4 regions of the Arthrobacter sp. KKT183 genome follow, and region 2 is predicted to be linked to each of the others. Evidence: riboswitches for the same ligand, from Rfam matches in the RefSeq annotation. Region 2 holds a riboswitch; each other region holds the start of a gene.
What was found. A riboswitch is a leader RNA that binds a small molecule or an ion and turns the genes downstream of it on or off. The one in region 2 is predicted to bind S-adenosylmethionine.
Positions count from the first base shown of each region.

Region 1: another riboswitch for S-adenosylmethionine. It lies ahead of ACZ2GY_RS10890 (aminotransferase class V-fold PLP-dependent enzyme); the one in region 2 lies ahead of metX (homoserine O-acetyltransferase MetX).
Region 3: another riboswitch for S-adenosylmethionine. It lies ahead of ACZ2GY_RS01520 (ABC transporter ATP-binding protein); the one in region 2 lies ahead of metX (homoserine O-acetyltransferase MetX).
Region 4: another riboswitch for S-adenosylmethionine. It lies ahead of ACZ2GY_RS13790 (rhodanese-like domain-containing protein); the one in region 2 lies ahead of metX (homoserine O-acetyltransferase MetX).

Region 1 is NZ_CM145770.1:2,282,910-2,290,362, forward strand. Features, by position in the region: gene aroA (3-phosphoshikimate 1-carboxyvinyltransferase) at 1-1,268, shown strand, start outside; gene rsgA (ribosome small subunit-dependent GTPase A) at 1,265-2,386, shown strand; gene ACZ2GY_RS10880 (cold-shock protein) at 2,561-2,764, shown strand; gene hisN (histidinol-phosphatase) at 2,976-3,800, shown strand; SAM riboswitch class IV at 3,871-3,985, shown strand; gene ACZ2GY_RS10890 (aminotransferase class V-fold PLP-dependent enzyme) at 4,081-5,379, shown strand; gene ACZ2GY_RS10895 (class I SAM-dependent methyltransferase) at 5,472-6,230, shown strand; gene ACZ2GY_RS10900 (hypothetical protein) at 6,227-6,391, opposite strand; gene ACZ2GY_RS10905 (metal ABC transporter substrate-binding protein) at 6,544-7,453, shown strand, end outside; gene ACZ2GY_RS10910 (metal ABC transporter ATP-binding protein) at 7,452-7,453, shown strand, end outside.
Region 2 is NZ_CM145770.1:1,125,319-1,132,771, reverse strand. Features, by position in the region: gene ACZ2GY_RS05370 (M28 family peptidase) at 67-1,689, shown strand; gene ACZ2GY_RS05365 (DMT family transporter) at 1,777-2,742, opposite strand; gene ACZ2GY_RS05360 (RNA-binding S4 domain-containing protein) at 2,805-3,044, shown strand; gene ACZ2GY_RS05355 (class I SAM-dependent methyltransferase) at 3,019-3,663, opposite strand; gene ACZ2GY_RS05350 (alpha/beta hydrolase) at 3,696-4,448, opposite strand; gene metX (homoserine O-acetyltransferase MetX) at 4,504-5,691, opposite strand; SAM riboswitch class IV at 5,709-5,839, opposite strand; gene ACZ2GY_RS05340 (VOC family protein) at 6,175-6,816, shown strand; gene ACZ2GY_RS05335 (CPBP family intramembrane glutamic endopeptidase) at 6,861-7,453, opposite strand, start outside.
Region 3 is NZ_CM145770.1:299,197-306,649, reverse strand. Features, by position in the region: gene ACZ2GY_RS01560 (aldo/keto reductase) at 1-140, opposite strand, end outside; gene ACZ2GY_RS01555 (D-2-hydroxyacid dehydrogenase) at 278-1,324, shown strand; gene corA (magnesium/cobalt transporter CorA) at 1,350-2,366, opposite strand; gene ACZ2GY_RS01545 (helix-turn-helix domain-containing protein) at 2,491-2,742, opposite strand; gene ACZ2GY_RS01540 (DUF2975 domain-containing protein) at 2,742-3,233, opposite strand; gene ACZ2GY_RS01535 (nucleoside/nucleotide kinase family protein) at 3,337-3,978, opposite strand; gene ACZ2GY_RS01530 (ThuA domain-containing protein) at 4,038-4,706, shown strand; gene map (type I methionyl aminopeptidase) at 4,703-5,479, opposite strand; SAM riboswitch class I at 5,576-5,673, shown strand; gene ACZ2GY_RS01520 (ABC transporter ATP-binding protein) at 5,679-6,503, shown strand; gene ACZ2GY_RS01515 (aliphatic sulfonate ABC transporter substrate-binding protein) at 6,636-7,453, shown strand, end outside.
Region 4 is NZ_CM145770.1:2,899,333-2,906,785, forward strand. Features, by position in the region: gene ACZ2GY_RS13765 (low molecular weight protein-tyrosine-phosphatase) at 94-555, shown strand; gene ACZ2GY_RS13770 (LysE family transporter) at 711-1,328, shown strand; gene pabB (aminodeoxychorismate synthase component I) at 1,332-3,395, shown strand; gene ACZ2GY_RS13780 (hypothetical protein) at 3,493-3,777, shown strand; gene ACZ2GY_RS13785 (aminodeoxychorismate lyase) at 3,803-4,657, shown strand; SAM riboswitch class IV at 4,932-5,057, shown strand; gene ACZ2GY_RS13790 (rhodanese-like domain-containing protein) at 5,064-5,597, shown strand; gene ACZ2GY_RS13795 (O-succinylhomoserine sulfhydrylase) at 5,686-6,891, shown strand; gene ACZ2GY_RS13800 (multicopper oxidase family protein) at 7,062-7,453, shown strand, end outside.

The sequences.
Region 1 (7,453 bases), 1.2 Mb from region 2:
TTGATGCAACAGTGGAGGTCCCGGCGTCGAAGTCACTGACCAACCGGTACCTTATTCTCGCTGCGCTTGCGGACGGCCCGAGCAGGCTGCGCGCACCGTTACACTCGCGGGATTCCCTGTTGATGGTGGAAGCCCTTCGGTCGCTGGGTGCCACGGTGGAGGAGCTCGACGGCGACGGCACGTATGGCCCTGACTTGCTCGTTACGCCCATTCCGCCCGACGCGTCCGGGGATGTGAGCGTGGACTGCGGGCTGGCCGGCACGGTCATGCGCTTTGTTCCTCCGCTAGCGGCGCTTCGTGCGGGGCGCACCTCGTTTGACGGTGACCCTCACGCCCGCAAACGCCCGATGGGCGCGGTCATCAGTGCTCTCCGCGAACTTGGAGTACAGCTCGAGAACGACGACGGCTCCCTGCCCTTCACGGTCGCAGGAACCGGAGCGGTAGAGGGCGGCACGCTGGTGATAGACGCGAGCGCCTCGTCCCAGTTTGTCTCTGCGCTGCTGCTCGTTGGCGCCCGCTTCACGGAGGGCCTCAACCTGCAGCATGTGGGCAAGCCGGTGCCGAGCCTTGACCACATCGCCATGACGGTTGCAGTGCTGCGGGAGGCCGGCGTCGTCGTCGACGATTCCATTCCGAACTCGTGGCGGGTGGAGCCGGGAACCATCAGCGCGTTCGATGTGCGCGTCGAGCCTGACCTCTCCAATGCCGGTCCGTTCCTCGCCGCTGCCCTCGCTACCGGCGGCACCGTGCGTGTGCCGCACTGGCCTTCGGACACCACTCAGGTCGGAGCGAAGTGGCTGACCATACTCCCCCTGCTGGGCGCCGAGGTTGAGCTGACCGATGACTCCACTCTGGTGGTCCGCGGCACCGGGACGATCACCGGCGCCGAGTTGGCCGACACCAGCGAGCTGGCGCCGACCGTCGCTGCGCTGTGCTCGCTCGCGCGGACACCGTCGGCATTGTCGGGCATTGGACACCTGCGCGGGCACGAGACTGACCGGCTCGCCGCCCTCGTCGCGGAGATTACCCGCCTCGGCGGTGATGTCGAGGAGACCGTTGACGGCCTGGTCATACGCCCGGCTCCGCTGCACGGCGGTCCTTTCCACACCTATGAGGATCATCGGATGGCCACGGCCGGCGCCATCCTGGGGCTCGCAGTGGACGGCGTGGAGATTGAGAACATTGCGACCACCGGCAAGACCATGCCCCAGTTCCCCGAGCTGTGGAAGGCACTCGCTGCCACCGCTGGTCCGAGCGGCTCTCGGTGACATCCGCCGGGTCGCGCCGCGGGACCGCTTCCTGGGATGAATCCGATGTTCGGATCCGGCCGAACAAGAAGGGTTCCCGGCCACGCACGAAGGACCGCCCGGCTCATGAAGATGCGGTGACCGGACGAATCATCACGGTGGACCGCGGACGCTATACCGCGGTTGTGGATGAGGACACCAACGCAGAGCGGGTTGTCATTGCCGCCCGGGCACGGGAACTCAGGCGGTCCCCCGTCGTCGCCGGAGATCTGGTGGCGCTGGTGGGAGATGTGAGCGGTGAACCGGACACTCTCGCCCGCCTGGTCCGGATTCAGGAAAGACGCACGCTGCTTCGCCGCAGCGCGGATGACACCGATCCCGTGGAACGCGCTGTGGTTGCCAACGCCGACCAGCTGGTGATCGTGGTTGCGGCCGCGAATCCGGAGCCGCGCACGGGGTTCATCGACCGCGCGCTGGTGGCCGCCTACGACGCCGGTATTCAGCCCCTCCTCTGTGTCACCAAAGCAGACCTGAAGGATCCGTCGGATCTGCTGGCGAATTACGAACATCTTGACCTGCTCATCATCACCAGCCAGACTGCGTCCACACCGGACGCAGTGGAAACCACATCCGCTACCGGCGCCTCAGCGCTCCTCGCGCCCGGCGCCGTCGAGCAGTTGAAGGAGCTTTTGGACGGCAAAGTGAGCGTACTGCTCGGTCACTCCGGCGTGGGCAAGTCGACGCTGGTGAACGCGCTCACCGGAGCCAATCGGGCGACGGGCGGAGTGAACGCGGTCACCGGGCGGGGGCGCCATACCTCCTCATCGGCTTATGCCCTCAAAGCTGCAGACTCAGCACCCGGTACGTGGATTATCGACACTCCGGGCATTCGTTCCTTCGGCCTTGCCCATGTCGAGGCCGACCGCATCCTCGCCGCCTTCCCGGATCTTGCACCCGGCACCGAGGACTGCGAGCGGGGCTGCCGCCACGATGCCGCCGCCGTCAACTGCGGACTGGACGGCTGGGTCGCGTCGGGCGCTGCCGGCGAATCCGGTCCGGTGCGCCTGTCTTCGCTGCGCCGGCTTCTCGGGGCGGGCATCGAACCTTCCCAGGGTGCCAAGGAGCTGGGGATGCAGTGAGTGATGTGACTACGGCGCCGATTGCCTGCTAGACTGAACGGAGTTGTTGTGTTGCGCACGAATGTTAAGCCTTGATTTCTCTCCGGAGTTCGAAAGCTTTTTTTGCAGGCGAAATGAACACCGCGACAGGAACCCCGAAGTACGGGGGGATCCTCACACTCAAGGAATAAAAAAATGGCAACAGGTACAGTCAAGTGGTTCAACGCTGAAAAGGGCTTTGGATTCATCGCTCCTGACGACGGCGGCGCTGACGTTTTCGCTCACTTCTCCGCAATCAACTCCGGCGGCTTCCGCTCGCTTGAGGAGAACCAGAAGGTCAGCTTCGAGACCACCCAGGGCCCCAAGGGCCCCCAGGCTGAGAACATCTCCGTTCTCTAAGTCTCCGTTCTCTAAGTTTCAGCGCTTCAAGATCTAGCGCTTCAAGAAAGGGGACATCGGCTTCGGCCGGTGTCCCCTTTCTTGCGTTTAACAGCACACCGTTCAATGACACCCGTTCCTGTGCGTGCGTGAACCGATCGTAGCCCAGCGCTGAGCGCGTCCGCATCGGGACCTCCCGCATCTGTGCACCCTGACCATATAGGTTGAAAGTATGAACCTCCAGAGCTACAACGATGACCTCCGCCTTGCCCATGTAATGGCCGACTCCGTAGACGACCAGACCATGTCCCGGTTCAAGGCGCTGGATCTGGCGGTCGAAACCAAGCCGGACTTCACCCCGGTCACGGATGCGGACAAATCGGCGGAAGAGGCTATCCGCGGGCAACTCTCGCGTGCGCGTCCGCGCGATGCCGTACTCGGTGAGGAGTACGGCAGCAGCGGCGCCGGCTCGCGGCGCTGGATCATCGATCCTATTGACGGAACCAAGAACTTCGTCCGGGGCGTACCGGTATGGGCTACCCTCATTGCATTGGTGGACGAGGGCCGGCCTGTCGTCGGTGTTGTGAGCGCCCCCGCGCTCGGAAAGCGTTGGTGGGCTGCAACGGGCACCGGTGCGTTCATGGGTAAGTCTCTCGCGGCAGCCAGCCGGCTCCGGGTTTCGAGCGTATCCCGGCTGGAAGACGCCTCGCTCTCCTACTCGAACCTGTCCGGCTGGAAAGAGCGCGGCAACTTTGACGAATTCGTGTCGCTCACCGAATCCGTGTGGCGTACACGCGCCTACGGTGACTTCTGGTCCTACTGCCTTGTCGCCGAAGGCGCTGTGGACATCGCCTGCGAACCTGAGCTGAACCTGTATGACATGGCCGCGCTGGTACCCATCGTCACGGAAGCCGGCGGTCGCTTCACGTCACTCGAAGGCTCCGACGGACCCTTCGGAGGCAACGCGCTGGCAACCAACAGCACACTTCACAATGATGTCCTGAAGCGACTGAACCCCTCGCTGGACGATCTGCTTCAGGAAGGTACCGGCGTCTGACGTGGTCGCTTAACACCAACACGTAACACAAGGACCGGATATTCCCGGCCTGCTTTAGTCTGGATTCCTAGGTCACGAGTGCCAGCGTTAAACCCCGGTTTGCTGGCCGGCAACCCTCCTTCCGCGGCGGGGTGCCCCGGGTGACGACCTGGCCGGGCCAGAACGTGGTTCGGCAAGCGCGGGGCCTGGTGAAGCAGGTCCCCTGAACCTACGTGGGGTACCTCCTGTGAGCAACGCACTTCTTGAGAACGAACTCTCCGCTGCACCGCTGGCGTCCGTGATGGGCGCTGAGCTGCAGGCGCCGCTGGTGGACGGCACTGCCGTCCGTTACGTCAACCTGGACTATGCCGCTTCAACGCCGGCGCTGCAGCAGGTCAATGACTATGTGCAGAGCGTGCTTCCCTACTATGCGAGTGTGCACCGGGGCGCCGGGTACGCATCGCAAATCTCCACCTCGCTCTACGAGAATGCACGAAGGACTGTGCGGAACTTCGTCGGCGGCCGGGAAGATGATGCGGTCATCTTCACCCGCAACACCACCGATTCGCTGAACCTCCTGGCTGGATGCCTGCCGGAGGACGGTGAGGTCCTCTACCTCGACGTGGAACACCATGCCAATCTGCTGCCCTGGCTGCAGCTTCCCCATCGCGGGCTGGTCGCCGCGGGAACCATCGAGGAAACGCTCGCCGCTGTGGAAGAGGAATTGGCATCCGGAGGAATCAGCCTGCTTGCTGTAACCGGTGCGTCGAATGTCACCGGAGAAGTTCTGCCCATCGGCCGGTTCGCAGCGGCGGCTCATGCGCACGGCGCGCGGATCGTCGTCGACGCGGCTCAGCTCGCTCCCCACCGGCGGCTGGATCTGCTCCGCGACGGTATCGACTACGCGGCCTTCTCGGGCCACAAACTGTATGCGCCTTTCGGCGCGGGCGTCCTGGTCGGTAGAGGCGACTGGCTCGATTCCGGAAGGCCCCACCTCGCCGGAGGCGGCGCAGTGAAGACTGTGAAAGTGGACTCGGTGTCCTGGGCAACCGGTTCCGCGCGCCATGAGGGCGGGTCACCGAATGTGCTCGGTGCAGCCGCGCTGGCGAAGGCAACAGAGGCCATCGCTGGGTTGGATGAACCGGCCTGGCTTGCGCATGAATCAGAGCTGCGGGATGCCCTCGTGGAAGGGCTCTCCAACCTTCCCGGCATAGCAGTTCACCGCATCTTCGCTGACAGCACCGATGCGATCGGCGTAGTGAACTTCTCTGTCCACGGTTACGACGCCGGGCTGGTCGCCGCATATCTGTCTGCAGAACACGGGGTTGGACTGCGGGACGGGAAGTTTTGCGCTCATCCGCTGCTGAAGCGGCTGGGCCTGCCGTCAGGTTCGCTACGGGCGAGTTTCGGGCTCGGATCACGGCAGGACGACGTCGACAGGCTGTTGACCGGTTTGCGCTCGCTTCTTCGGGATGGACTGGGGACTGACTATGCGGTCGACGCCGGGCGCTGGGTGCCCGCGGTCGAGACCCGCCCTTTCCCTGACTGGGCTCCGCCCACGCCGGGAACTGCCGGCGCCGCGCCCTGCACAACCGACTGAGCGCTGCGACCGCACTTCCTCGGCACGACGCCGCCTTCAACCGGGTGCTTTAATTGACGGGTTCCGTACCCGTCATGCGAGGAGTTCCCAACATGGGTGTTGGAGGTCCGCGCCTCGCCGAACACCGCCGTCGTGAATTGGCGCGGGGCTACCTGCAGGAAAGTGACCGCTACGAGCGCGTGCGTCCGGGCTACCCCCAAGACAGCGTGGACTGGCTCATACCCGCCGGAGCGTTGCGCGCAGCAGACGTTGGCGCCGGCACCGGCAAGTTCACCCGGGAGCTCATCCGCCGCTGCCCGGAGGTGACAGCTGTTGACCCATCCCTGGACATGCTTGCAGTCCTCGGACAACAACTCCCGCGCGTAGCCAGAGTGCAGGGAACTGCCGAGGCATCGGGACTCGCAACGGCGAGCGCTGATGTACTCACAATTGCCCAGGCCTGGCACTGGTGTGATCCTGCTGCGGCAAGCCAGGAGGCCGCACGTGTGTTGGCACCGGGGGGAAGATTCGCGCTCGTCTGGAATCAGCTGGACGTCAGCGTTGCCTGGGTACACCGGCTCTCCCGCATCATGCATGCCGGAGACGTTTTCCGGCCGAGCTACCGCCCTATGCTTGGTCCGCGCTTTTCGGAGCCGGAGTCTAGGGTCATTCCATGGACGCAGGTTCTTCCGGTCTCGGACATCGTGGAACTTGCGCGCTCCCGCACCTACTACCAGAACGCATCAGCCGGTGTGCGCACCAAGGTGGAAAACAATCTGTCGTGGTACCTGCACGATCACTTGGGGCACCAGCCGGACGCAGTCCTCGAGCTGCCGTACCTTACCTACTGCTGGCGGGCCGGCCGGCTTTAGCCCTCAGCGTCCGTCCCGTTCGTTTCCGGCCCGGAATCTGCACCCTCAGCCGGGTCCTGTGAGTGAGTGCCTGTGTCGGCGGGATTCTGAGCGCGATCCCCCTCTGCCGGCTGTTCAGAGTGCTCGCGCGGCACTTCCTCGTGTTGTGGTTCTTCGCTCATAACCCGACCTCCTGATAGTGGTCCTGCCGTGCCCTGCCGGCAACATACCGTTAGGCCCACCATGCCCTGTCGATTGCTCTCCTGTCGAGTGCCGTGGCTCCGGCTGCACAGGAGCAGTGGCGGCAGCAGCGTGATCGGGCTATATTTTCGGTATGCCGAAACTTCGGATTCAGGTACTCCTCATCCTGACAACGTTGGTGCTTGCAGGCTGTGGCACCCCACTTGTGGAGCGGACCAGTTCACACAAGGACCCGCGGCCTGTTGTACTGACCACCTTTTCCGTTCTCGCGGACCTCACACGCTCGGTGGCAGGTGAGCATATCCGGGTTGAATCGATCACCAAGATCGGAACCGAAATCCACGGCTACGACCCCACTCCCTCAGACCTCGTCAAGGCGCAGGACGCGGATCTCGTCCTTGACAACGGCCTGGGCCTGGAGCGCTGGTTCGAACGTTTCGTCCTGTCCATCGATGCGCCGCATGTGGTGCTTTCCGAAGGCGTGGAACCCGTTGACATCCGTTCCGGCGATTACCAGGGACTGCCCAACCCCCATGCCTGGATGTCCCCGAAGGCGGCGCAAACGTACGTAGACAACATTGTTACGGCACTGTCAGAGCTTGATCCCGCACATTCCGGAGACTACCAAGCCAACGGCGCCGGCTTGAAGCGGGAACTCCAGGGCATGCTGACCGCTCTGCAGAATGCGTTCAGCACTGGTGAGGCAACGCCGGCTCTGGTCACGTGTGAGGGGGCGTTCTCCTACCTCGCGCGGGACGCCGGAATCAAAGAAGCCTTCATCTGGCCTGTCAATTCCGACACCGAGGGAACCCCCCGGCAGATCAGCGACGTCATCTCCTTTGTTCAGGAGCACAACGTGCCCACAGTCTTCTGCGAGTCCACCGTCAATCCGTCCGCGCAGCAGCAGGTTGCACGAAGCACCGGCGCTGGATTGGCCGGTCCGCTCTATGTGGACTCGCTGTCGGAGGAGAACGGGCCGGTCCCCACGTTCCTCGACCTGCTCCAACACGACATCGACCTCATCATTGCAGGACTGACCCGAT
Region 2 (7,453 bases):
GATCCGCGTCACAGGGGTTCGAGTGTCTGCAACCGTAGGCACGCCTTCGCGACAGAAGGAACAACGGTGATCCCAAACGCTCTACTTAAGCGCGCGCATTTTCGGCGAGCATCGCTTGCATTTGCCGGTGGACTCGCGCTCGTTGCCTCGGGAGGGCTGGCGGCAACTGCCGGGCCAACCCACGAGAACAGCAACAACAACACCTCTGAAAAGCTCCGCGCCGCCGTCTCGGTTGACCGGGTGGTCGGTCATCTTGAAGCCCTGGACGCGATCGCCGATGCCAATGACGGCACCCGGGCATCCGGAACCCCGGGATATGACGACTCCGTGGCCTACGTGGTCGGGAAGCTCCAGGCTGCTGGGTACTCCCCCGTTGTGCAGGAATTCATGTTCCCGTACTTCCAGCAGCTGAGCCCTTCGGTCCTCACCCAGATCAGCCCGGAGTCACAGGTTTACGCAGCGGAATCCTTCGCGACCATGACCTATTCGGGGGCAGGAGAAGCGGTGGGCGCTATCACCGCCGTCGACACCACCGGTACCGCCGGCGCCAACACCAGCGGGTGTGAAGCCACCGACTTCGATGGATTCGCAGCCGGATCAATTGCGCTGATACAGCGTGGCAGTTGTTCGTTCGCGCAGAAGGCCAGCAACGCAGAAGCAGCCGGGGCCACCGCCGTCGTCATTTTTAACACCGGATCGGAAGGCAGCACCGGTCCGATCAACGGCACCCTCGGGGCACCGGGAATCGATATTCCGGTCCTGGGAGCAAGCTTCGACGTGGGCGTCAGCCTGATCGGCGAGAACGTCACGGGCACAGTGACGGTGGACACCGTCTCCGAGAACCGCGCGACTTACAACGTGCTTGCGGAAACCGCAACCGGCGACGCCGACAATGTGGTGATGGTCGGCGCTCACCTCGACAGCGTGGTGGCCGGTGCCGGCATCAATGACAACGGCACGGGTAGCGCCGCAATCCTTGCGGTCGCGGAATCGATGCAGAAGGTCAAGACTGCAAACAAGGTCCGCTTTGCCTGGTGGGGTGCAGAAGAACAGGGACTCCTCGGCGCTGAGCACTATGTCGCAGACCTCGCGGAGACGGGAGAGCTGGACAGGGTTGGGCTGTACCTGAACTTCGACATGATCGGCTCCGCCAACTTTGGCCGCTTCGTGTACGACGGTGACAACTCGGCCTTCCCTGTCGGTCCCGGCGCTGCTGAGGGTCCTGCGGGATCCGGTCAGATCGAGCAGGATTTCCACGACTACTTCGCAGCTGAGGGACTGGCCTCAGGTGAAACAGCGTTCAGCGGACGTAGTGATTACGGACCATTCATTGCAGAGGGCATTCCCGCAGGCGGACTGTTCACCGGTGCAGAGGGCATCAAGACCGAGGAGCAGGCAGAACTGTTCGGTGGCGTTGCCGGCGAACCCTACGATGCCTGCTACCACGCAGAATGTGATGACCTGAGCAACGTCAGCGTTGAGTCACTGGACCAGATGAGCGATGCGATTGCTCATCTGACCCTCACCTACGCCATGAACACGACCGCGGTGAACGGCGTTGGAGACAACGTGAAGGGTAACTTCAAGCAAAAGGGCGGCTTCGAAGGTAACCCGCTGGGCGGCGGCACCGAAAGTGGCGGCGGGCTCCACCCGGAGCATGACCACGATTCCGAACTGGCCGACCGGTAGTATCCCGGGCTAGCCAAAGGCGGGTCGGGACCACTTCTTTCGGGTGGTAACGACCCGCCTTTTCGTTGCCCGCGATCTTTTCCTGGATCAGCGTCGCAGCAGGCGCCGGTTCCAGGGCAGCGTGGTCAGGATGATGGCCCCCAGCGCGAGGATCGGTCCCGCCACAGTGGCGAAGACGACGACGGTCCCCGGTGTGGGGAGCACAAGGTCCAGTGCCAGCGAACCCAGCAGCTGGCCTGCGATCATTCCGAGGCCGGTGAGCAGCACACCCAGGGATCGCACCAGGAGGGCGCCGATACCGATGAAGATGCATCCCATCGGCCCGCCCAGGTAATACCACCACTCTTCCGGCAGCGGTTCAGGAGGGCCGGTGAGCACCAGTTTCACTAGCCAGGCGGCGAGGAGCACGACCGATCCGGCAATGAAGTTCATCAGGGTGGCGGTAATGGGTGTGCCGTACTGCACGGCGGCGGTTCCGTTCATGGCTTGTTGGAAGCTCACCAGGATGCCGGCTGCGATGGGAAGCAGGAGCGGAAGGATGAGTGCCGCCGTCGTACCTGTTCCGCCGAGGCGGGGTGAGACTGCCCAGATAACTGCCGCGACCGTCAGCGTCACGCCGATTACCCGCATGATGGTGATTATGCGCCGCCCGCCGGGTCCGATCCCGAGCCTGTCCACGGCGAGTCCGCTCAGCGTCTGGCCCATGACCGCGGCGACCGTAAAGAGCGCGACTCCAAGGACCGAGATGGTGAGCGCCTGCGAGAAAACAAACAACGCACCGATGGTCCCTGCGGCCAGGTAGATGCGGGGAAACCGCCGCTGCCGCACGGCAGGGATCAGCTGGCCGAGGCCCGCCCGTCCGCGCGGAAGCAGCAACGAGATCAGGATCATCAGCACCAATCCGGTACCGAAACTGATGAGCGCGGCTGCAAGTCCGTCGTCGAGCGTTTGCCCCAGTGCTCCGTTGATCCTGCTTTGAAGCGGAATGGCTACGCCGGAGGATATTGCCAGCGGGAGGCCGATGACGGCGGGAAGGTGGGGGGCTCGAGACACCCGTTAAACCCTAGGGCACTGGCCTGTTCCGGCCGGTCACTTCCGGCGGGCAGAATGTAACCATGAGCATAAACGATGAGACCAGCGCCGCCACTGAAGTGCCTATCCGTGACTCGATGATCCGGCTGGGCCAGTTGGTCAAGCTGGCCAATCTTGCCGAGGATGGGGTGGAGGCCAAGGAACTCATTGAGAACGGTCTGGTGAAAGTCAACGGTGAAATTGAGGATCGCCGGGGACGCCAGATCCATCCCGGTGATTCCGTGACGGTGAACGGCGTCACCGTGACAGTGGTGCAGGGATAACGCGGGTATCGCGGGCTTCGGCTTCGCACACCGCAACGAGAAAGTCCGATGTTGGCGTCCAGGCCTGAAGATCCCACGTGGCCAGGCGCAAGGAGACGGAGAAGCCGGCGCCGGCGACGTCAGTGAAAAACTGGTCGAAGGTGTAGCCGCGCCCGGCGCCGAACCCGACGATCAGGCGTCCACCGCGCGCCAGGTGGCGATGCAGGCGTGCAAGAACCTGTGGCGCCGTGCCCGGAGCAAGGAAGGCGAGGACGTTTCCTGCGCAGACAATCACGTCAAAGGACTTAGCCACTCCGCGGGCCGGCAGATCCAGCTCTGTCAAGTCTCCCACCAGCCACACAGGCCCTGGGTGGGCTGCCCTCGCCGCTTCGACCAACTGGGCGTCCGCGTCAACTCCCACCACGGAATGGCCACGCAGCGCCAGTTCCCCGCCAACCCGGCCTTGCCCGCAGCCGGCGTCGAGAATACGCGCATTTCGGGGAGCCATTGCGTCGACGCACCGGGCTTCCCCGTGTAAGTCCGCACCCTCGGATATCAGCTGTTCAAAACGCTGGATGTAGGCGGCTGACCTGTTGGGGTCCGCGCGTTTTCCTGCGTCCCAGAGCGTTTCTTTCTTCACATTCGGGAGTCTAACCCGCCACCGTAACGGCGTTACCGTGACAGTGGTGTCCGGCTGACGCCGGGCACCACCATCTGCAGAAATTCCCGCACATGTCCCAGTTCCTGTGCGTTGATGCTGTGGTACATGCCCGCGTAGAGCACCTTGGTGAGCTTGGTGTGGCGGTTCAGCCAGCCGTGGGTGAACTCGATTCGATCGGCGGGAATGACCGGGTCTTCCTGATCCCGGCCCCAGAAGAACGGCACTGGCTTCGCAACAAGCGCGCTGTCGTTGAAGAACGTGCTGCCGTCGGTCGGCACAACAAACCCTGAAAGCCCGACGACGGCCGCGTAGTCTGCGGGCCGGGCACGCAGCATGGAGCTTGCCACTGCCATGCCCATCGAGAAGCCGAGCAGGGTGACGCTCGAGTGCGACTGCTTGATGGAGTCGACCCAGTCAATGACGTCCTGGACGGCGGCGGTGACCTTGTCGACCGAATAGGCGGCGTCCTGCATCAGCGGGAACCAGGTGAAACCTGCTCCCAGGGCGACCGGTGCACGTACGGATGCCACGGTGAACTCGTCGGGCAGGAAGTCGAGGATGCCCATGAGGTCTTCCTCGTTGGCCATGTGTCCGTGCAGCAGCACCAGGAGCGGCGAGCCGGAGCGCTCGTCTTCGGGCTTCGACCAGACGACAGTCGGTGCGGTCGAGGCCGGGCCGGTCCCGGGCCCGGTCTCGGGGGCGGAGGCGGAGGAGGAGGCGGAGGAGGGCGCAGCAGAACCGTCAGTCGAGGAAAAATTCGTCATAGCTCCATAGTGGCATGTTGAACTGTGCCGGCGGCGTGCTGCGGCAGGCTGCGTCTCAGCCCGCGCGAAACCGCAGCGCTGAGGCGCTCTCCTTGACATCGCCGTCGTCGGTGTTGCTATAGAACGCTGCTGCCAGCGCGGGCTCAAGCTGCGCAATCTCGGTGAGGAAGGCATCGTGGCCGATGGGAGATTCAATGGTGTGGACGGCAACGTTCCCGGGCAATGCGGACGCCAGTTCAACGGACTGGCGAGGCCAGTAGAGGCGATCCGAATCCACCGCCGCGACGAAGAACTCTGCCGAGGCAGCTGCGAGCGCAGTGCTGAGGCTCCCCCGGTCACGGGCAACGTCGTGGCTCATGAGCGCTTCAGTGAGGATGACGTAGCTGTTGGCGTCAAACCGCCGGACCAGCTTTTCCGCCTGATGGTCCAGGTAGCTCTCCACCTGGTAGCGGCCGCGCCCGCCCGGCGCCGACGACCCAAAAGGCTCTTCCATACCCTGCGCTGCCCGACCGAACCGGTGTACGAGTTCCGCCTCCGAACGGTAGGTGATGTGCGCGATGCGCCGGGCAAGGCCCAACCCATCCTCGGGACCGGCGCTTCCGTAGTAGTCACCGCCGGTGAACCGCGGGTCGAGGCGAATGGCCTGCACCTGGGCCTGCGCGAAGGCGATCTGCTCCGCGGTGCTCGCTGCTCCGCACGCGATGACGGCGCACCGTTGCACCCGCCCGGGATAGGTGACAGCCCACTCAAGAGCCCTCGCGCCTCCCATTGACCCACCCAGCACGGAGTGCCAGGAGGAGATGCCCAGCAGGTCTGCGAGCAGTGCCTCGGCACGCACGGAATCGCGGATGGTAACGAAGGGGAAACGCGAACCCCACGGCTTGCCCTCCGGATCAAGCGACGCCGGCCCCGTGGATCCGTAACAGCCGCCCAGCATATTGATGGACACCACGAAGTAGCGGTTCGTGTCGATGGTTCTGCCCGGACCCACCAACCCGTCCCACCAGCCATCCTCGGAGGACTCGCCCCGCGCTACATGTGAGCTGCCGGTGAGTGCGTGCTCGATCAGCACCGCATTGGAGGCATCGGCATTGAGCGTGCCCCAGGTCTCGTAGGCGAGGACGACATCGGGCAAATGGCCGCCTGTTTCCAGCGCCAACGGGCCAATCCGGAACCGTTGCACGACGACGCCGTCAACCAGCCCCGCTTCCGGCTGCGGAACCGCTGTGGTGATGCCTGTCAAAACCCTGCCGCCTCACTGAATCGCGCTTGCTCCTGCACTGCATGCAGGGCCTGGTCTTCACCCGGGGCACCCCGCCGCGAGGGAGGGTTGCCGGACAGCAAGCCGGGGCTGATGGCGGGTGGAACCTGCCGTACTGTCACTCGTTACCTCGTATTAGGAAACCTGACCAGCGCGGGTGAGGGCAACTTGTGTGACTCGCCGTGAAATGAAGCCGGCTGGCGTAGTAGCCGTGAAAGGCGCGCGTGCGGCAGAGGATGCTTGAGTGGGGCCGTTCGGCGTCTATGGGAAAACGGTCGGCCCCACTCAAGGGGGACACCCAGTGGGCGTCCCTGGCAGGAAAGTCCGGCGGTCTCGGAACCGGGCTCCCTGTGTGAAGCAACTATCCGGCTCTGACCTTGGGTTTTGCTTGGAACATTGTCGCCCGCGGTGTGACTTAGGTAACCCTTAGTCGAGGCCTCCATCACAAAGTGCCAAAATGGGGCCATGCGCCTGGATCATGTGTCTTATGCCTGCGAACCTGACGGACTGACTGCTACTGCGGAACGGATTTCCGACGCCCTCGGAGTTGAATTCGTCAAGGGTGGAATCCACCCGCGGTTCGGTACCCGCAACATGATTTTTCCGTTGGTCAACGGCCAGTACCTCGAGGTAGTCGAGGTCCTTGACCACCCGGCCTCGGACAAGGCTCCATTTGGCCAGGCGGTGCGGGCACGGTCCGAGGCCGGCGGCGGCTGGATGGGCTGGTGCGTAGCCGTTGATGACCTCGCCCCGTTCGAGGACCGCCTTGGCCGCAGCGCCGTCCCCGGTAACCGCAAATTCCCGGACGGGCAGGAGCTGACCTGGCAGCAGATCGGCATCAAGGGCCTCATCGCTGACCCTCAGGTCCCCTACATGATCCGCTGGGATGAAGGCACGGAGTCCCTCCACCCATCCCAGGCGCGCACCGCGTCCGTGCGCCTCAGCGCGCTCACCATCGCCGGGTCGGCAGAGCGCGTCACAGAGTGGCTCGGAACGCCCGTCACCCACCCGCTGGACGACGTCGACGTCGAGTGGATCGCCCCCAACGGCACGCCCGGCATCATGTCGGTAGCGTTCGAAACCCCGAAAGGTGCGGTCCGGATCTAATTGGTTCTTTCGGACGCTGGTTCCCCAGGCCGCGTGGCCGGGGGTTAGCTTCCGATGCCGATAGCCGGGCCGAAGAGCGCGAAGCCGACAAAGCCTGCAATGTCCAGCAGCGCATGCGCTATCACCAGGGGCATCACCCGCTTGGTGCGCGTGTAGGCGTAGCCGAAGATCAGCCCCATGATCACGTTCCCGATGAACGGGCCGATCCCCTGGTACAGGTGATAGCTCCCTCGCAGGAGCGCCGAAGTCACAATAATCACCGGGACTGACCAGCCCAGTTCCCGGAGCCGCTCAAAGAGGTAGCCCACCACAATGACCTCTTCGAGCACCGCGTGACGGATCGCCGAGAGCACCAGCACAGGCAGCGTCCACCAGTAGGTGTCGAGCGCCGTCGGGATGATCGCAGTGGTAAGCCCCAGTGCCCGGCCCGCGGCGTACACCCCGAGCGTTCCCACCCCGATCACCGCGGCCAGCCCCACTCCCAGACCGAAGTCGACCTTCGGTTTGCTGAAGGTGAAGCCAATCCGGCGGAAGGCCGACTTCCCCGGCTGGGTGAGCAGGAACAGCACAAGCACCACGGGAACCAGCGCAAAGAAGATTCCCAGCAGCTGGTAGGTGAGATCGAAGTACTGCCGGT
Region 3 (7,453 bases), 830 kb from region 2:
TCGATGGCGGCCGCCTCCTCACGGTCCCCGGAGCTGGTTCCGGCACCGAGCGATGAGGTGCCGAGCGTGATGGGACTGGCCAGGAGACCGGTACCGCCCAGCGGCCGGGGATCGACGGGGTGGTGAATCTGCTGGGGCACAGTGTCTCCGTTTCGCGGGTCGAGATGTTTGGCTGGGACTCTGCTTAGGAACTTACCGCGAAGCCCGGGTTCCGGCGAAGAACCGTTGTCAGTGAGCTCCCCTATGCTTTTTCAAGAACCCCTTCGACTGGAGAACCGTGGCCGAGCTTCGCGTCTTTGTACCCACTCCCCTGCCCGAGCCCCTCTGCGAGCTGATCGAAGAGCTGGAGCCGCGCATCGAATTGGTGCGGGACCAGTCGCTGCTGCCTCCTCAGCTCTACGCGGGCGACCACCAGGGCGCCAGGGACTTCCGGCGGACGCCATCGCAACAGGCAAAATACGAACGCCTCATTGACAGCGCGGAGGCCCTGTACGGCGTACCGGGCCAATCGGGGCAGGAGTTGCGCCGCACTGCCCGTGCCAACCCGCACCTTCGGTGGGTCCACACCACGCCTGCAGGCGGCGGCAGTCAGGTGAAAGCGGCGCAGCTCACTCCGGATGAGCTGGAGCGCATCACATTCACCACTTCAGGCGGCGTGCACGCCGAACCGCTGGCCGAGTTCGCAGTGTTCGGCGTCCTTGCCGGCGCGCAGGGCGTGCCCCAGTTACTGGAGGATCAGCGCAACCGCGTCTGGGGAGCACGGCGCCCGGTGCCGCTGGTGGCAAACCAGCGTGTCGCCGTCGTCGGGCTGGGCGGAATTGGGCGCGCGGTGGCGCGCAAGCTGAGTGCGCTGGGGGCGGACGTCATCGGTGTGCATCGGCGCGAGATTGAAGCGGAAGGTGTCTCGGGCATCGTCCCGCCGGAACGCCTTGGCGCTCTTCTTCCGGACGTTGACGCCGTGGTGCTGTGCCTACCCGCTACCGAATCAACCCATCACATGCTCAGCCGGGACCTGCTCGAGCAGGTGAAGGAAGGCATCACCGTGGTCAACGTCGGCCGGGGTGCCACCGTGGACGAGGAAGCGCTCATCGGGGCGCTCAGGGACGGGCGGGTCGGTTTTGCCGCGCTCGACGTTTTCGAACAGGAGCCGCTGCCGGGTGACAGCCCGTTGTGGGAGCTTCCGAACGTCCTCGTAAGCCCCCACAATGCCGGCACATATGAGGAAGAGGAACGGAAAATCGCGGAGCTCTTCGCGGAGAACGCCCGGCGGCTGCTCGACGGCGAACCGCTCCTCAACGTTGTTGACACTGTGGAGTTCTATTGAGCGGGTGTCCCGGTGGGGCGGGGTTCTAGAGCCATTTCTTGCGTTTGAACGTCAGATACAGGCCGACGCCCATCAGCAGCATCAGCGCAAGCGCGAAGGGGTAGCCCAGCGGCCAGTCCAGCTCCGGCATGAATTCGAAGTTCATCCCGTAGACGGTGCCCACCAGGGTGGGCGCGAAGAGGATTGCAGCCCAGGACGAAATGGCCTTGACCTCTTCGCTCTGCGCCAGGCTCGCTTCCGAGAGGTGCCGCATTTCCTCGTTCTGCCGCTGCGTCACGAGGGTCGCATGGACCGAGAGGGCGTTCTGGAGCAGGATCCGAAAGGAGTCGATCCGCTCGATGATGCGCAGCACGTGGTCCTGCACATCCCGCAGGCGGGGCTGCAGTTCCGAATCCATGTCCTCCTTTTCGGCGTCAGCCAGGAGCGCATCGAGCATTGGCCGCAGCGGGTGAGTGGCGCGCTGAAAACCGATCACTTCGCGGGAGAGGTCATAGATGCGGCGTGCTACGTCAGGAGCGGAGCTGAAGAGCTCGTCCTCGATTTCGTCGATGTCATTCTCGAGCCCCGCGACAACGGGCGCGTACTGGTCAACGACCTCGTCAAGGATTGCGTAGAGCACTGCCTGGGGTCCGAGTGCGAGCAGTTCGGGCCGCGCTTCAAGACGCCGCCGGACCTTCGCGAGGTCGGGTGATTCAGCCTGGCGGATTGTGACAATGAAGTCCGGGCCTACGAAGACGTGCAGTTCCCCGAACTCCACCATTTCCTCGGCATCGAGATACCTGGCCGGCCGGAGTACCGCGAAGAGGGTTTCCCCGTAGCGCTCGAGCTTGGAACGCTGATGGCCGTGCAGCGCATCCTCGACGGCGAGTTCGTGAAGCGCAAACTCATCCGCCACCCGCTGGATTTCAGCATCATCCGGCCGGTACAACCCGATCCAGGCCATTCCGCCGTGATCACGCTTGAGTTCAAACGTCTGGTCCAGATTCTCCGGGTTGGCGGTCCGTTGGCCGTCCACATACACGCCGTTGTCAACGATGGCCACCGTGCCGTCCTCACTCTTGTCTGCTGCGCTCCGCCGCATTCCGTCCGTCGGAAACGGGGCTTAGGCGAGTTTCTCACAGCATCGGCGGCCGCTGCGGTACCGCGCCCGAATCTCGGGTGCGCGGTCAGCGCCTGCTGTTGCCGCCGTCGTCGTCGTTGCTTTCCACAGTGCCTCCCGGCTCCCAACGCAACACGTCTCCGGGCTGGCAATCCAGAATCTCGCAGATCGCCTCGAGGGTGGTGAAGCGGACGGCTTTCGCGCGGCCGTTCTTCAGGACAGCCAGATTCGCCGGTGTGATGCCGATGCGTTCAGCCAGTACTCCCACGGGCATCTTGCGCCTGGCGAGCATCACGTCGATGTCCACGATGATGGGCATCAGATGACCTCGTCGAGTTCGCTGCGCAGGTGTTTCGCTTCGGCGTCACGGGCTACGGCTTGGGCGAGCAACACCCGCAGCACCAGCACGATCAGCGCTACACCGCCGATCAACAGTGACGCACCGCAGATCAGCAGGATTACACCCGGAGCAATCTCGCCCGGAGCCAGCAGAACCGCGAGACCGAACACCAGGACCGACGCGGCGGCGATGGCCCCGAAGATGATGTCGACATACCGGAATGCTCCATCGGAGAAGACCGTGCCGCTGCGGACCATGGTGAGCAACTTCCACAAGCAGACGGCGCTCACTTGAACCGTCAGGATGCCGAAGACGACGATCGCGTTGAACGTGATGCGCAGCCCAGTGGGCACGCCCGACTGCTCAAGATCAGCGGAGATCAGCGGAACCATCCAGAGCTGGATGAACAACGAGCCCGCAATGACCATCGCGATGACGACCTGCAACGCGAGGACGGCAAACTTTCCCATCGGGTTCTCCTTCGATTGAATTACAAGGAGAATATATCGAGAAACGATAGGTGGTCAAACTTGCGCGGAGCCACGAGGCAACAGAAGTGCCGGAACCGACCGGCTACTCGACCCGAATCACCAGATCCGCCCGGTTCTTCGTCGCCTCGATCAATCGCGCGTTCGGTTCATCCACCCGCTCTACCCACTCCGCCGCCGCAGCCGGACTCTTTCCGAACAGGATGTGCCGCTGGATCAGCCGGTCCAGCCGCAGGTTCTCATCCTGCTCGCAGTACCAGACCTCAGTGCACTGAGCCTGAGCCTGCCGCCAGCCCGGGCGATCGAGCAGCAGGTAATTGCCCTCCGTGAGAATGGTGCGCACCGACGGATACACAGGGATCACGCCGGCAATGGGCTGCTCGATGGTGCGCTCGAAACCTGGGGCATACACTACAGAATCCCGCCGTCCACGAAGCCGCTTCAACAGAGCAGCATAGCCATGCTCGTCGAACGTCTCGGGTGCGCCCTTGCGTTCCAGAAGACCCAGGCGCGCCAGCTCCTGATCGGACAGATGGAACCCGTCCAAAGGAACATGGGCGAAGCGCTGCTGATCCGGGTCGGGTTTGTTCTGGTTCAGTGAAGCCATCAACTGCTCCGCCAAGGTTGTCTTGCCGACTCCCGGCGCGCCGACAATCCCAACAACCACGACGCCGGCCTCGCGCGCCGATATGCGCTCTATTCGATCAACAAGTTCCGACAGCGTCACCGTGCCATCCTGACATGTGACCCGGGTCGAGAACGCCGTTTATGGGCAGAATGGGTCCCATGACAACGGCACTCATCCTCAGCGGCACCGGCCGGTACGCGGACCCCTGGCACCCGTTCGCGGAAACTTCCGCGGCCATCGCGGACCTGCTCCGCGGTCACGGACTCACCGTAGAAACAGCCGACGACGTCGACACCACCCTCGGTAGCTTCCGTGACTCTGCTGCCTGGCCGGATCTGCTGGTGGTGAATGTCGGCCTCCCGCGGGACGGCGGCACTTCCCCCGGTACAGATGCCGCCCGTGATGGCCTGGACGCCTGGGAAGCCGGCGGCCGTCCGCTGCTCGCCCTGCACTCGAGCGCCACGAGTTTTGTCGATTCCGAGTCCTGGGAAGCGGCGCTCGGCGGACGCTGGGTACGCGACGTGTCCATGCACCCGGAGTACGGCGCGGCAACCATCCTGCTCGAGGGCTCCTTCCCCGTCGGTATTCCCGACTTCACTCTCGCCGACGAACGCTACAGCTGGCTGCGCACCTCACCGGACGTCGTCGTTCACGCCCGCCACGAACACGAGGGGCACTTGCACCCTTTGATGTGGTCCCTGGAGCGACCTGTCGGGACTGGATCCGCACGAAGCTTCTATGACGCACTCGGCCACGACGCGGCGTCGTACTCCTCACCGGAACACCGCGAACTGATGAAGCGCGCGGTGGACTGGCTGCTTGGCTAGGTCTCTTGTCGCAGGGTCAGGATCTCCGCGCCATCGTCGGTGATCGCGATGGTGTGCTCACTGTGCGCGGTCCGGCAGCCCGTAGCGCTGCGGAGTGTCCACCCGTCGGCGTCGACTGCCAGTTCAGCGGTATCCGCCATGACCCATGGCTCCAGCGCCAGCAAAAGCCCCGGGCGCAGCACGTATCCCCTGCCGGGCCGTCCGGTGTTTGCCACGTGGGGATCCTGGTGCATTGTCGACCCGACACCATGACCGCCGAATTCCGTATTGATCGGATAGCCCGCGGCGCTGAGGACTGAACCAATGGCAGCGGAGATGTCGCCGATGCGCGCGCCTGGTCTGGCGGCGGCAATCCCGGCAGTCAATGCACGTTCGGTGGCATCAATCATCGCGACGCTCTCCGCCGGCTTTGACTCGCCAACGATGAAGCTGATGGCGGAGTCTGCGACGATTCCGCGCTGGGAGACGGCGAGGTCCAGGGAGAGCAGGTCGCCGTCGGCAAGCGAGTAGTCATGCGGCAGACCGTGGAGCACAGCATCGTTGACGGACGTGCAGATATAGGCGCCGAACGGGCCGCGCCCAAACGGCGGCTCGTAGTCGACGTAGCAGGACACCCCGCCTGCCTCAGCGATCATCTCTTTGGTCCACTGGTTGATCTCCAGCAGGTTTGTCCCGACCGTGCTGCGGCTCTTCACCGTCTGCAGAATGCTGGCGACCAGCGCACCCGCTTCCTTTGCCCTGGCCAACTCGCTCGCGTTCAGAATTTCAATCATGTAGATGACCCTCTCACGCTGCCGATGTCCGGCTGAAGCGTTCCTTTGTTACGACACATATTGCGCCGGACCCTTGCAAAAGCGTTTAGTGGAATTCCACCATCCCGAGCGGCCGAGAGACCTGGATCGTTGACGCCGCAGCAACCCTTACCTGCTTGCAGGAGAACGGGTGCTACTGCCAGGAGCGATGGAGTTATACATGAGCACCGTTCTTCGAGCGCACCGTACCCAGGCCATTTCCACTGATGGCAACCAGACACTGCCGCTGACTTTCTCTTCGTTGACCCGAAGTTTCGGGAGCGGAAGCGAGCAGCACGTGGTGCTTCGCGACGTGACCCTGGACGTTGAAGCAGGCGAGGTTCTCGCCATTGTGGGCGCCAGCGGTTGCGGGAAATCAACCCTCCTGCGAGCCGCGGCAGGACTGGACGCTCCCACCAGCGGTGCGGTACTCATCGACAGCACAGCAGTGGACGGGATCGATCCCCGCTGCGCCGTCGCGTTCCAGGAACCCCGACTCCTCCCCTGGCTCTCGCTGCGCGAGAACATTGCTATCGGCCTGCCCAGGGAAACCAGTTCCGCCGCGGGCAAGGCGAAGGTGGAGGAGCTTTTGGGCCTCGTGGAACTCGACGGGTTCGCCGGCCACCGGCCCCGCGAAGTGTCCGGAGGCATGGCACAGCGGGCATCGCTGGCACGTGCACTGGCACGCAACCCGGGCGTCCTGCTCCTCGACGAACCCTTCGGCGCACTCGATGCCCTGACGCGGCTGAAGATGCAGGACCTCCTGCTGCGTATCCACCAAACCACCCCGACCACGGTCCTGCTGGTCACCCATGATGTTGACGAAGCGCTGCAGCTCGCCGACCGGGTGATCGTTCTCGCGAAGGAGCCTGACGTCCAGGGTGCAACCATCAGCCGCGTGCTGGAGGTTCCGGGCGACCGTCCGCGCGACCGCGGCTCAGCCGAACTTGCCGCGCTACGCAGTTCGCTGCTGAGCAGCCTCGGCGTCGACAGCCACCAGCACTAACCGCGCGCCTGCGGCCAGTTCGCAGCGCCGTATCCCAGCGCGTGCGGCGCCCACCGTGCCGCCATGTTGCGCCGACACCCCCAAGAACAAGCCCCCTACACCCGTCCCACGCACTCTCCGAAAAGGATCACCATGAAGAGCACCGCACGTTTTCAGTTCGCCGCCACCGCCGCAATCGCCGCCCTCGCCCTTAGCGGCTGCGTTGCCGGGGAAAACGCCGACGGCTCAGTCGGCGAAGCCGCAGCCGCGACCGGCGGAGAACTCACGGTGGACTTCGCCACCTACAACCCGCTGAGCCTCATCATCAAGGACCAGGGCTGGCTCGAGGCCGAGTTGGAAGATGAGGGCGTAACGGTCAAATGGGTCCAGTCCGCCGGATCGAACAAGGCCAACGAACTGCTCCGCTCCGGCGAAGCTGACGTCGCCTCAACGGCCGGTTCGGCAGCGCTGATGGCCCGCGCCAACGGCTCCCCCATCAAGACCATCGACATCTACTCACAGCCCGAATGGTCCGCACTGGTCACAACGGCGGAAACCGGTATCGAATCCGCGGAGGATCTCCGCGGCAAGTCCATCGCCGCCACCAAGGGCACCGACCCTTACTTCTTCCTGCTCCAGTCACTGGCCGAGCACAACGTTGATCCGAGCGAAGTGACAATCCAGAACATCCAGCACGCCGATGGCTGGGCCGCCCTCAACACCGGCTCGGTGGACGCCTGGTCCGGCCTCGACCCGATCATGGCCGCAGCCGAAGAAGACGGCGCCGAGCTGTTCTACCGCAACGTGGACTTCAATACCTACGGCTTCCTCAATGCCACCGAGTCCTTCCTGGAGGAAAGCCCGGAACTCGCACAAGCAGTGGTCAACGCCTACGAGAAAGCACGCCAGTGGGCTCAGGAAAACCCGGAGGAAACCGCAGCCATCCTCGCCGAAGTTGCGGGCATCGAAGA
Region 4 (7,453 bases), 1.8 Mb from region 2:
GCACGTCCCCTGCGACCGTCCCGCTTCAGTACCTAGGATTGATTCATGTACAGGATCGTCACTGTCTGCACCGGCAATATCTGTCGTTCCCCCATGGCCGAAATTATGCTGAACCGCGCCTTTGAGGAGGCTGGTCTGGCCGATGACGTCCTGGTGGATTCCGCCGGCACCACCGGCTGGGAAGCAGGTAACCCGATCGATGAGCGGGCGGCCGCGAAGCTCACCGAACTCGGGCTTGTCAGCGATACGCACCGTGCGAGGAAGTTCGACCCGGAGTGGTACAGCGAGCGCAACCTCATTCTCGCGCTCGATGTTGACCACTACGAGGACCTCCGCCTGGAAGCGCCCGACGCCGAGAGCCGGAGCCGGGTGCGCATGCTTCGCGAATTCGATCCGGCCGCTGCCGGGACACCGGTTTCCGAGCTCGGAATTTACGACCCGTGGTACGGAGATCAGGCAGACTTCGAAGCCACGTGGCGAATGGTTAACGACGCCGTTCCCGGGATCGTTCAGTACGTACTGGAGGAACTGGCGCGGGGCCACGCCGCCCGCTGAGTGCTGACGAGGCTGGAGTCCTACTCCCCCGGCAGAGCCCTATACGCTCTCGACCAAGGCCTCGCAAGATCATCAGCAGCATGGACGAGACCCTGTATGCCTCCGCGGCAATGAAAGCGGCGTTGAAGGTTCCGTGCGGCCCCTAAGATTAACCAGTGACCCTTTCGATTTGGCTGGCGCTGGTCGGCGCCCAGGCGCTCATCAGTTTCACCCCGGGTGCCGGAGCCGTCAACACTATGAGCAACTCGCTCACCGTCGGCTTTCGCCGCTCCATGTGGGGCATCCTCGGCCAGCAGCTGGCACTGCTGGTACACATCGGCGTCGTCGCGGCAGGGGTTGGCCTCCTGGTCGCCGGGTCCCCGCTGGCATTCAGCATCATCCGCTACGCCGGTGCCGCTTACCTGGTTTACCTGGGCATCCGGAAGTTCCTTGAGCCCCTGGTGCCAGCCGAGCAGGCGGCCACGCTCCACGCCGAGGGCGCTGCGTCAATGTTTCGCCGCGGCCTCTGGGTGAACCTGCTCAATCCCAAAGCGATCGTGTTTTTCCTCGCGTTCGTCCCCCAATTCATCCGGCCCGAGCAGGAGCTTTTCGGCCAGTACGGGGTGCTGGCGGGAACCGTCGTCGTTATTGATGTTCTGGTGATGTGGCTGTTCTTCGCCGCCGCTGCACGTTCCTTCAGCCGGTTCACCAGCGGCCCGCGCGGGCAACGCGTCCTCAACCGCACGTTCGGCACCCTGTTCGTGGCCGTGGGTGCGCTGCTGGCATTCGCCTGACGTATGGGTCACAAGTCCGCGAACGCCGTCGCTCCGCTCATCATTGCCGTGGACGGCCGGTCCGGAGCGGGTAAAACCACCCTCGCCGTGGAACTTGTTGCACTGCTGCGCGAACACCACACCGTCAGCCTGTTCCACCTCGAGGACATCTACCCCGGTTGGGACGGCCTGGCCGACGGCATGGAGCGGTACGTCCGCACGGTGCTCACCCCGCTGGCTTCCGGACTGCCCGCCCGGTGGACGGCGTGGGACTGGACAACGAACAACGACGGCGCCACCCATCTCACCCAACCCGCTGACATTGTGGTGGTCGAGGGCGTGGGTGCGGCCTGCGCAGCTGCCCGGGAACTGCTCGACGTGGTGGTGTGGATACACGCTGACGACAATCTCCGCCGGACCAGTGCACTCGTCCGGGACGGCAATACGTATGCGCCGTTCTGGCAGCGTTGGTCCGAACAGGAAGAGCGGTGGCTCGCAACCGACCGGCCCGCGCCCCACGCTGACCTGCTGGTCCAGGGCCATCGCGGCAACGCCGTTCCGGACCAGCTTCGTCGTGCCTTGGCCGGACTGCCGCAGTGTGAATCGCTCATGTCCATGGAGCGTGCCGCACGGCGGGGTCTTACGCTGCAGGTTGAGAGCGTCGCAGGGTGTCCGGACGCCGCAGGCGTTTTCTCCACCCTGTATGGCGGAGCTGAGGCCGCTGCCTGGCTGGACAGCTCCGCGGCCCAGGACCCGCAGGGCCGCAGCCGCTTCTCCATCCTGGCTGACGACGGCGGCCGGTTCGGGCAGGTTGCGCAGCACACCTCCGGCGTCACCATGGTCAGCAGCGGCCCGGTTAATGCCCGGATTGCCGGTCCATTTTTCCGCTGGCTCGACGGCGTGTGGGGTCGCCGCGCGGTCCGGTCGCCGGAGGACTATCCGGGGCCGTTCGCACTTGGCTGGCTGGGCTACCTTGGCTACGAGCTGAAGCGTGAAACCGGTGGTTCCGCTCCTGCGCACGGTTCCAGTTCGGTTCCGGATGCTTCGCTGCTCTTCGCGGGGCGTGCCGTCGTCCTTGACCACCGGGAACAGCGCACCTACCTGCTGACCTTGAGCGACGGCTCCCGCGACGCCGACGCCGATGCGTGGCTGGAACGTGCCCGCGCCGTCGTGCTTTCCGGGGGCGCTGCTCCGGCGGTGACAAGTCCGGTGGGTGCACCGCGCCCACTGAGTGCACCCCGCTTCACTGCGCGGGACACACGCGAGCCCTACCTGAAGAAAATCCGTGCGGCCAAAGCGGAAATCACGGACGGCAACTCGTATGAGGTGTGCCTGACGACGGCCCTGACCTCACGCGAGGAAACGCCCGTCGACCCATTCGGCATCTACCTCGCCCTGCGAGGCGCCAATCCTGCCCCGTTTGCGCACTACTTCACCTTCCCGGGCTTCGCCGTCGCGAGCACCTCGCCCGAACGATTCCTGCGGCTGGACTCCACCGGCGGAATGCGGGCCGAACCAATCAAAGGAACCCGGCGCCGCTCCCCGGACCCAGCCCAAGACGCCGCCCTCCAGGAGGATCTGCGCACCAGCACGAAGGACCGGGCAGAGAACATCATGATTGTGGACCTGCTCCGCAATGACCTCTCCCACCTTGCAGTCCCCGGCACCGTGACGGTGACCCGGTTGTGCGACATCGAGACCTATGCAACCGTTCACCAGATGGTGAGCACCATCGACGCCCGGCTCCGGCCCGGTTCCTCCCGTGCCGAAGCCGTTGCGGCCGCATTTCCTGCCGGCTCAATGACGGGTGCGCCGAAGATCAGCACCATGGCTATCCTGGACCGACTCGAGGAAGCACCCCGCGGCGTCTACGCCGGCGCCGCCGGCTACTTTTCCCTCGATGGGGCGGCGGATCTCGCCGTCGTCATCCGCACTCTCGTGCTGGAGGACGACGACGGCGGCACCCGCCTCACACTCGGAGTGGGCGGCGCGATCACTGCGGATTCCGACCCCGCCGAGGAGTGGGACGAGGTCCGGACGAAGGCGTTCGGGGTGCTGTCTGCGCTTGGTTCGAGCTTCCCCAGCTGACGCTGCGATCGAGCGGTTCGCTGAGCGGGCCTTTCGTCCACTTGGCGTCTGTGGAAGCATGGGACGCCCGAGGAAAGTGCAACGAAGGAGAACGGTCATGACTAGCTCCAACGATGAAAACACGCCCAACCTGAACGACGTTCCGGAGCCCGATAACGAGTTCCTTCCCAAGCGCATCCATCAGGGCCATGCGGGGCAGCCTGAACGCCTCGATGACGATGCCCTGGCGTCCGCAACGGAGCAGGAACGGGTCGACGCCGGTCTCATCGACTACGCACCGGACCAGGTTCCGGACGCTGCCGATCCCCTCCCTGCGGAAGCTTCCGATGAAGCAGACTTTGCCCAGCGCGGGCTGAACGAGGACAACGACACGAGCTCCTGACCTGCCCGGTCACTATGCTGATCGCATGACTGTTCTGGTGTTCCTCGACCCCGCCCGTCCCGACGGCCGCATAGCTGACGCAGCACAGCCGCAGCTGATGGTTACCGACACCGGGATCACGCGGGGTGACGGCATCTTCGAAACAATGCTCGCGGTCAACGGCGCTCCCCGGAAGCTGCAGGCCCACCTCGCCCGGCTGGCGACGTCCGCCGATGCGCTGGAACTGAAGATTCCGTCGTCGGACGTGTGGGAACGCGCCATCACCACCGCGCTGGCGGCAGCCGACGACGATGGCGAACTCGTGGTCAAACTCGTCGCCACCCGGGGCGAACCAGAGGCGGGAGCCACCGCGTGGGTCCAGGTGTCCGCCGTACCGGTCGGGTTGCGCGGCCAGCGGCTGTCGGTCCTCCTGCTTGACCGCGGCTATGACAGCACGGTTGCCCAGCGTGCTCCGTGGCTGCTGATGGGCGCGAAGACCCTTTCCTACGCGGTGAACATGGCGGCGGTCCGCTATGCGCGCTCGCACGGCGCCGACGATGTCATCTTCACCTCGTCTGACGGCAAGGTCCTCGAAGGCCCGACCTCGACAGTCCTGATTGCGCGGGTCATCGACGGCGTCAAGCACCTCATCACGCCCCAGCTTGAGAGCGGGATCCTCCCGGGCACCTCGCAGGGCGCACTGTTTGCGGCGGCGCGTGAGGCAGGTTGGGATTTGGGTTACGGACCGCTCGTGCCGGAAGACCTGTTCGCGTCTGACGGCGTTTGGCTGATCTCGAGCGTCCGTCTGCTCGCCGAGGTCGAGTCCATCGACGGAAAGCCGGTGACGCTTTCGCCCGAGTTGACGGCGGAGTTGAGCGGTCTCATAGCGTCCGTCTCCTAGCCCGAGCGCCCGTCCCCCAGCCCGACCGCACGTTCCCTGGCCCACCCGTCCGTCTCTCGGCCCACCCGCAAAAGTGCCGGGAATTCGCAGGATCGTGGGGACATCCCCACGAACCTGCCACGCATCGGCGCTTTTGGCTCAGGCCTGCCACGCATCGGCGCTTTTGGCTCGGACCTGCCACGCCCCGGCGCCTTTGGCCGAGTATCGCCGGCGTTACCGCACGTTACGGCCCGGCATGGCAGGCATGGCGCCGCCGGTGCTACGTTCATTCCGGAGTAACGAGTGCCAGCGCCAAGCCCTGACTTGCTGGACGGCAACCCTCTTTCACGGCGGGGTGCCTCAGGTGACTACTCGGCACAACGATCACATCCCATGATCACCAGCGTGCACAGCGTGAGGAGACACAATGGCACTGCATTCCAACCCCCATCCCCCGGCGAATTCCCGGCCCGGCAACGGCTATGCCGGCAACATCACCGCACGTGATGCGGTGGAACGCGTCAGCAAGGGCGCCGTGCTGGTGGATGTCCGCACTGTCGAGGAATGGCGGAGCGTCGGCGTTCCCGACCTCACCGACGCCGGGACCGTCCCCCTCTTCCTCGAGTGGACGCGCTCCGACGGCAGCCGTAACGTCTCCTTCCTCAACCAGCTGAACGGGCTCAAGGGCCGCGAACTGCTTTTCCTGTGCCGTTCCGGCGTCCGTTCTGTGGCAGCAGCACAGAATGCCACCGCCGCCGGTCACACTGCCTACAACGTGCTGCACGGATTTGAGGCCGACGGCGGCTGGCGCTCCAGCGGCCTCGCCACCACAGTTCATGCAGAAGAAGCCCCAGAGAGCACGGATACGACAGATCACGCAACGACCACAGGACAGACCGCGATCACAGAACGGACCGGCGCTGCCCGTTCGGCAACGGACCGTGGCGACGCCCGTGAATGAGCACACGCCAGTAAGTGAGCCCGCGCCGTCGTCGTTCTCTCCGGCGGCCAGCCGTGAGCCCATCGCGGGGAACGGCGGCTACCCCCGAATCCAACGCCCGGATGACGACGGCGCTGCCTGGTCACCCGATACCCTCGCGGTACGCGGGGGGCTGGCACGGTCCAACTTCGAGGAGACGTCCGAGGCGCTCTTCCTGAACTCGGGCTTTGTGTATTCCTCTGCTGCGGCGGCGGAGGCAGCCTTCACCGGGGACGTCGACCGCTTTGTATACTCCCGGTACGGCAACCCGACTGTCGCCATGTTCCAGGAGCGGCTTCGCCTGCTCGAGGGTGCGGAGGCGTGCTTCGCCACAGCCAGCGGCATGTCTGCCGTCTTCACCGCGCTCGGTGCCCTCCTGGCCTCGGGCGACCGCGTTGTTGCCTCACGCAGCCTCTTCGGCTCGTGCTTCGTCATCCTCAACGAGATTCTGCCGCGCTGGGGAGTGGAGGCTGTCTTCGTGGACGGCTGGGACCTCGGCCAGTGGCAGGAAGCACTGAGCGTTCCCACCACAGCGGTCTTCTTCGAGTCGCCGTCCAATCCGATGCAGGAGATCGTCGATATCCGGGCGGTCGTTGAACTTGGCCATGCGGCCGGAGCGCAGGTCGTCGTCGACAATGTCTTCGCCACACCGCTGCTGCAGCGGTGTACGGAACTGGGTGCCGACGTCGTCGTCTATTCCGGCACCAAACACATCGACGGGCAGGGCCGGGTGCTGGGCGGCGCGATCCTCGGCCGCAGGGAGTTCATCGAGGGTCCGGTGAAGACACTCATGCGGCACACCGGGCCCGCGCTGTCGTCATTCAATGCCTGGACCCTCCTCAAGGGACTGGAAACCCTTTCCCTGCGGGTGAACCACTCCTCGTCCTCGGCGCTGACCCTCGCCCGCTGGCTTGAAGCCCAACCGGCTGTGAACTGGGTCCGTTACCCGTTGCTCGAATCGCACCCGCAGTTTGATCTCGCTGCCGCCCAGATGACAGCCGGCGGCACGGTGGTGACCTTTGAACTGGATGCACCCGAGGGAAAGGCGAAGGAGCGCGCCTTTGCGCTGCTCGATGCCCTGAAAGTCATCGATATCTCCAATAACCTGGGCGATTCAAAGACGCTGATCACCCACCCTGCTACCACCACACACCGCGCCATGGGTCCAGGAGGGCGTGCCGCAATCGGCTTGACCGACGGCGTCATCCGGCTCTCGGTGGGCCTTGAAGACGTAAGCGACCTGCAGACTGATCTGGGCAAGGCACTCACTTCCTGATGTCTGGGTAGCCTCACTCCGTAACCCAAACGATCGTCCAAGGTTTCCCCAAGAAGGCAGGAGCAATCTTGCTGCTGAGGCACACATCGAGTACGTAGTCTGGGCGGGCGTTTTCAACGCACCCCGATGCGCGTCCCACCAAAAGAAACACCTTTGGAAGGGATGTTCCCATGTCTGTCAGCAGGCGCAATTTCCTGGCGATGGGCGGCTTCGGTGCTCTGGCCGCCGCGACCCTCACCGCTCCCCTGGCCTCCATCAGCGCGAAGTCCGCGCCGGTCCTGGACGGCTCAAAGCTCAAGCCCTATCAGCTCGCGTTCACCCGTCCGCCGTTCCTGGCGCCGTACAAGACGGGAATCAACCCGTTGGACGGGAAACCGCAGAACTTCTACAACGTGACCCAGAAGGCTGCGACGGCCTCCCTTGTTCCGGGACTGAAGACACGCATCCTCGGCTACAACGGGATCTTCCCCGGTCCCACCATTTCCATCGATCAGGGCACGCATGCCGTTGTGACGATGCGGAACCAGTTGCCGAAAGCCCATCCCGACTTCGGGACTCCGAT